2 regions of the Methylobacterium nigriterrae genome follow, and region 1 is predicted to be linked to the other one. Evidence: predicted binding sites of a transcription regulator. Region 1 holds the regulator's gene; the other holds the start of a gene.
The links. The regulator PhoB, encoded in region 1, activates phosphate uptake and scavenging genes when phosphate is short. The targets are predictions, from matches to a motif close to TGTCATNNANCTGTCAT.
Positions count from the first base shown of each region.

Region 2: the regulator PhoB is predicted to act here: its motif matches at 1,962-1,978, upstream of WDW90_RS15790 (inorganic phosphate transporter).

Region 1 is NZ_JBAWTG010000020.1:41,732-44,912, forward strand. It holds gene pstB (phosphate ABC transporter ATP-binding protein PstB) at 1-50, shown strand, start outside; gene phoU (phosphate signaling complex protein PhoU) at 118-834, shown strand; gene phoB (phosphate regulon transcriptional regulator PhoB) at 858-1,559, shown strand; gene WDW90_RS13150 (GcrA family cell cycle regulator) at 1,701-2,255, opposite strand; gene WDW90_RS13155 (patatin-like phospholipase family protein) at 2,682-3,181, shown strand, end outside.
Region 2 is NZ_JBAWTG010000027.1:11,165-14,345, forward strand. It holds gene WDW90_RS15780 (hypothetical protein) at 1-46, shown strand, start outside; gene WDW90_RS15785 (class I SAM-dependent methyltransferase) at 301-1,377, opposite strand; gene WDW90_RS15790 (inorganic phosphate transporter) at 2,028-3,181, shown strand, end outside.

The sequences.
Region 1 (3,181 bases):
ATCCCGAGAAGCGGCAGACGCAGGACTACATCACCGGCCGCTTCGGCTGAGCCGCCCGCGGGCGCATCCCTCCCTCACCGCGGTCCCGCCCGGCGGGCCGATCGAGGACGCCAGACCATGTCCGAGCACATCGTCACCTCCTACGACACCGACCTCGAGGACCTGCGCCGCTCGATCGCCGAGATGGGGGGCGTCGCCGAGAAGATGATGGCGGATGCGAGCGTCGCCCTCGTGCGCCGCGACACCGCACTCGCCCAGAACGTCATCGCGGCCGACAAGCGCCTCGACGTGCTCCAGCGCGAGATCGAGGAGCGCGCCGTGCTCCTCATCGCCCGCCGCCAGCCGCTCGCCATCGACCTGCGCGAGACGATCTCGGCGATCCGCGTCTCGGGCGACCTCGAGCGCATCGGGGACCTCGCCAAGAACATCGCCAAGCGCGTCGTGGCGATCAGCGATCAGGCCCAGCCGCAGAAGATCGTGCTCGGCGTCCAGCACATGAGCGACCTCGTGCAGGAGCAGCTCAAGGACGTGCTCGACGCCTACGGGGCCCGCGACACCAAGGCCGCCCACGACGTCTGGCAGCGCGACGGCGCCATCGACGCCCTCTACAACTCCCTGTTCCGCGAGCTCCTGACCTACATGATGGAGGACCCGCGCAACATCTCGTTCTGCACGCACCTCCTGTTCTGCGCCAAGAACGTCGAGCGGATCGGCGACCACACCACCAACATCGCCGAGACGATCCACTATCTCGTCACCGGCGTGACCCTGACCGACCGCCCGAAGGACGACGCCTCGAACTACGCCACGATCGCGCCCCGGGCCGGGGCCTGAGGCGATCCGGCTTTGACGAGACCATGAGCACCCGCATCCTGATCGTCGAGGACGAGGAGGCCCTCACGCTCCTCCTCCGCTACAACCTCGAGGCCGAGGGCTACATCGTCGACTCGGCCGTGCGCGGCGACGAGGCCGACCTGCGCCTGCACGAGCAACTGCCCGACCTGATCCTGCTCGACTGGATGCTTCCGGGCCTGTCCGGCATCGAGCTGTGCCGCCGCATCCGGGCGCGCCGCGAGACCGAGCGCCTGCCGATCATCATGCTGACCGCTCGCGGCGAGGAGGGCGACCGCATCCGCGGCCTCGGCACGGGCGCGGACGACTACATCGTCAAGCCGTTCTCGGTGCCGGAACTCCTCGCCCGCGTGCGCGCGCTCCTGCGGCGCGCCAAGCCCGCCCACGTGGCCAGCCTCCTGATCGCGGGCGACATCGAGCTCGACCGGATGAGCCACCGGATCCGCCGCTCGGGCCGCGAGATCCATCTCGGCCCCACCGAGTTCAAGCTCCTCGAGTTCCTGATGCAGAGCCCGGGCCGGGTGTTCTCGCGCGAGCAGCTCCTCGACGGCGTCTGGGGCCACGACGTCTACATCGACGAGCGCACGGTCGACGTCCATGTCGGGCGCCTGCGCAAGGCGATCAACCGCCCGCGCCAGTCCGACCCGATCCGCACCGTGCGCGGCTCCGGCTATTCCTTCGACGAGATGTTCTCAGGCGTCGAGTAGGGCGCGGCCGGACAGGATCGGGCTCGCGTCCCCTCTGCCGTGGGGGACAGGGCGAGGTCCTTCCGGACAGGGCGCATCCCGCGCCCGGTCCGCGTTCCGCGGATTCTCCCGCGCGGGCGAGGCGCGCGGCGCCGGCCGGCCTCAGCGGAAGCCCGCGACCCTCCGGTCCCGCTTGCGCTCGGCGGCGGGCTGGTAGGCGATCTGGGCGTGGTGGCTGCAATAGGGCAGGCCGGTGATGGCGCGGCCGCCGCAGAATCGGAACTCGGGGGTCGTCGGGTCGCCCATCGGCCAGCGGCACATCGATTCGCGCAGATCCATGATCGTGACCCGCTCCGAGACCGCGAGCGGCACCTGGTCGGCGGCCGAGGCCGGCGCCGCGGCCGGCGGGAAATCGGGGGCCGGGCGGTGCGAGGCGATCGCGATCGGCTCGGGCGCGTCGGCGGCGATCTCGGCCACGGTCGCGGCCTCGATCTCGCCCTCGGCCTCGCGCAGGGGCCGCTTGCGGCCGTTCACGGGGGCGCCGGCCACCGGCTTGACCCGGCCGGCGAGACCCAGCCGGTGCACCTTGCCGATGACCGCGTTGCGGGTGACGCCGCCGAGCTGCGCGGCGATCTTGCTGGCGCTCTGGCCGTCTTCCCACAGGCGGCGCAGAAGGTCGACGCGCTCGTCCGTCCAGCTCAGGCTCGCTTCCGTCATCGCCCCCTCCGAACGCTGCGATCACCGCTTCCGCCCCCCGGCGGACCCGACGCGGTTCGGACGCACGAGGCCCAACGCGGCCCGCGTGCGAGCCGCGTCCATGCGGAGCCTGCCGGTGCGAAATCCGTCCGTGTGCGCCACTGGTGATGGCCGCCGCGCGTGTTCCCTGCGGCAACGGTCCGAACCTACAAGAGGCCTCGTGGACGATGCAAGAGTCGACGATCAGACTCGGCCGCCGGGCGTCCGCGGTTTCCACCGGCAATGGCCGCGCCGCGCCGGCCGGCCGCTCACGACGCCGGCGCCTGTGGCGGCCTTGCATCAGCCGATCACCGTCGCGTCAATTGCCGCGCTCGGCCGGGAACGCTAGAATGGCCAAGCTCGTTCGGTTGGGGGTGCAATCGGAAGCTTGAGCGCTGGGACTTGGCGATGGCACGTCGGTTGGATTGGTTGCGCGGCGCCCTCGCGCTCGGGCTGGCGGGTCATCTCGCCGCCTGCTCGTCTATTCCGCGGATTCCCTACACCGCCGAGCAGGCGGCGTACGCGAGCGTGCCGGGCATCCCCGCCGCCCGCGCCTTCGCGGACGCTTCCTCCGAGACCTTCGCCGAGATGGCCGCGCGGCCCGAGGCCAAGCGCCAGGCCTTCAACTATCTCGCCCTGTCGGGCGGCGGCGGCGACGGCGCCTACGGGGCCGGCATCCTGAACGGCTGGACCGCCTCCGGCACCCGGCCGGAATTCTCCCTCGTCTCGGGCGTGAGCACGGGCGCGCTGATCGCGCCCTTCGCGTTCCTCGGGCCGGCCTACGATCCCTACCTCACCGACATCTACACGAGCGGCGTCGCCGCGACGCTGGTGCAGTCGCCGAGCCTCACCAACGTGCTGTTCGGCTCGGGCCTGTTCGGGGACGGCCGCCTGCGCGACCTGATCGG
Region 2 (3,181 bases), on a different contig from region 1:
CCCGGCTGGCGGCATGTCGGATTTGCCGAATAGAGAACAGCATTGACGCCAATCAGACCCCAAGCTGGGCCGCTGTACCGTCCGCTTCGGAGACGCTCTCCAAGTCGTTTGGATGGCCGAAATGGGCGCGAAGCCGAAGGTCCGTTTCCCGGCTCGGAGCCAAGGTCCGGTAGTGGCGCAATCCGGCCCTCGAGCCGAGCCGTTGCAATGGCTGCTTTCGGTCTGCCGGGACGGCGGCGAGTACGAGCGTTATGGGCACGAAGCCGGCATTTGCATCCCGGTGCATGCCGGATGCAGCCATCATCGCTTGGTGACGAGGATCGCGTGGACCATCAGCGGCGTCAGCAGGCATCGGGGCTCGGCAACGATACGCTGACGCAGGGCCGCCTCAAGGCGCGCGGCAAACTCTTGGCGGAACTCAGGGCTGCGACTTTCGTCGAGCGCCGCAAACAGGGACGGCTGAAATGGTGCCTGGAAGAACCGCACATAGCGCTCCGCCAGCGCGTCCCGATCACCGTTCGCTTGATAGGCAGTCCAGAACGGATCAGGAAGCCTGCTGAGGTTCTCTGCCTCCACAACCAAGCCCGCAAACGCACCATCGCCGAATGGTGCGCGCACCTCTGACGGGTGACGCTCGTACTGCAGGATGACCATGCGGGAGAGTTCCGCCGGTTGCAGAAAGCCCGTCTCCGTCAATAGCTCCAACTCCGCCTGGGCCCATCCCATCAGGACTGAAAACGATGTCGTCTCCGCCTCCTCCAGAGCCGGCTGGACGACAACCAGGCGCCCACCTGTTCTCAGCTCACAGGCCCTGCGCGAGAGGAATGTTCGCCAGTCGCTCGCAGCCTGTTGCGCAAAGTGGGCGCGCACGCCGGGCGGCGTCAGGCGCGTCCAGATGTGGCCGGGCTCCGGGACCGGATTGGCGCTGAGCCAATGCGCGGCAAACGAACTCCAACCCAGCGTGACCGATGCAGACGGAAGGATCTGTTCGTAAAACGAGCGCCCGATCGCCGAGGCGAAGATCGGATGATCCAAGTTCAGGTAGCTCTCTTGGCTGTCCCTCAAAAGCACGAACAGCGAGGTGAAGTCGTTCTCGGGCTGGTCCGTGTGCACGACGGAGATCGGGATTTCGCTGTCGGCGCGCTCGCGCAGCCTTTCGATCGCGATGCGCAGGGGCGATAGTGAGTTGCGCCCTTGGGCGCACCCGAAGTCGGCGATGGTCAGAGGTGGCTCGAGCGATTGCAGCGCATCGACGGCTTGAGAGAGCAGACCAAGGCCGATTGCGCCACCGCAGGCTTGCAGTTGCGCGTGCTGGTTGTAGAAGCCGCCCCCCTGCATGGGAGCAGCGTGACCCAGGCCTGATTCTTTGGAGGTCATGGTCACCTCGGCGGCAATCAGCCGAGCAATAACGTTGCTTCCCAGCCTTGAGACAAGTTCAGACAGCAGCGGCGTGTTGTTCGTACCGTTCCACGATTATTTCCATGCTGACGCTGGCGCGGGCCGTGGTGCGGAGCAGCCAACCGGATGGACAGGGCTCATCGCGTTGCGACTGTCCCGCATTGCGAGCTGGATCCGCCCTCCGCTCAACGCATAGAGATGAAGGTTCACTCGTGCAGCGAAGCGGAACGACCGAAGGTGGCCGAAAGCTGAATGACGGCTTTCAGCGTTCAAACCAAAGAAGCGGACCTTCAGCGCGATCCCATCCAAAGCCTCATCACGACCCCTTCCGGACCTTCCGCCTTGTCGCAGAGAGGGTCTGCTATTGAGGAAGAAGCCAACACGGCAACGGCGGCTGTAATGTCATGCGCAGTTGATCAAGCGAATTTGCAGCGGGACAGCCTTCCAGTCCGCGGTCGCCTGATTCGCACTCGCGCCGAGGAAAATCGCAGTTAATGATGCAATACTTCCACAGCTCAGCAGCTAGCAGCCGAGATCCTTAATATATCTCATTGCAGTCAAGATGTCACCCATTTGTCATGTGGCGTCTTTAATCCCGGTCTAGTTCACAAAATTTTCTTGAGGCGATGATGTCCGACGCAGCTCTGGCCCCGAGCGGAACAGTAAGCCATGCGCCAACCGGCAAGCCTCGCCTTGACCACGGCATCCACCCGAGCGGCGTCATCGCCTTCTTACTCGTCCTCGTCGCCGGACTTGGCTACGCGGTCGTCAGCCTGGTCGCCGACATGAACGCTGTCCACCAGGAGCCCCTGGCCGTTGGCGCCTTCGTGCTTCTCGGCCTCGCGCTCCTGATCGCGCTGGGCTTCGAATTCGTGAACGGCTTCCACGACACCGCCAACGCGGTCGCCACCGTGATCTACACCCACTCGATGCCGCCTCTCGTCGCGGTGATCTGGTCGGGCGCCTTCAACTTCCTGGGCGTCCTGCTCTCATCGGGAGCGGTCGCCTACGCCATCGTGACCCTGCTGCCCGTCGAACTGATCCTGCAGGTCGGCTCAGGCGCGGGCTACGCCATGATCTTCGCCCTGCTGCTCGCCGCCATCATCTGGAATCTTGGCACCTGGGCCCTCGGCTTACCGAACTCCTCCTCGCATGCCTTGATTGGCTCGGTTCTCGGCGTCGGTCTCGCCAACCAATTCATGGGCGGCCAGGACGGCACCTCGGGCGTCGACTGGAACCAGGCGCTCGGCGTGTTCAGGGCGCTGGCCTTCAGCCCGGTCTGTGGGTTCGTGCTTGCCGCGCTCTTGTTGCTGGCCCTCAAGTTCACGGTCCGCCGTAAGGACCTGTACGAAGCTCCGAAGGGCGACACGCCGCCCCCGCTCTGGATCCGTGGCCTGTTGATCCTGACCTGCACCCTCGTCTCCTTCTTCCACGGCGGCAACGACGGGCAGAAGGGCATGGGCCTGATCATGCTCATCCTGATCGGCGCGGCGCCCACCGCCTACGCGCTGAACCGAACGATGACGGCGGATGCGACGCCGGCCTTCGTGCAGAACTCGCAGGCTGCCAGCACCTTGTTCGCCGCTCGTGCCGACGGAACGGTGCAGCCTGATGCGGCCCAGGCTCGCAAGACGGTCGCCGGTGCGCTGAAGGCGAAGGAGCTGAACAGGCCGGAGGTGTTTGGCGCCTTGGCTGCCTTATCGGCGGACATCGCGGACGTGGTGAAGAACTACGGTTCGATCCGTCAGGTCCCCGCAGGTGCGACTTCCAACGTGCGTAACGA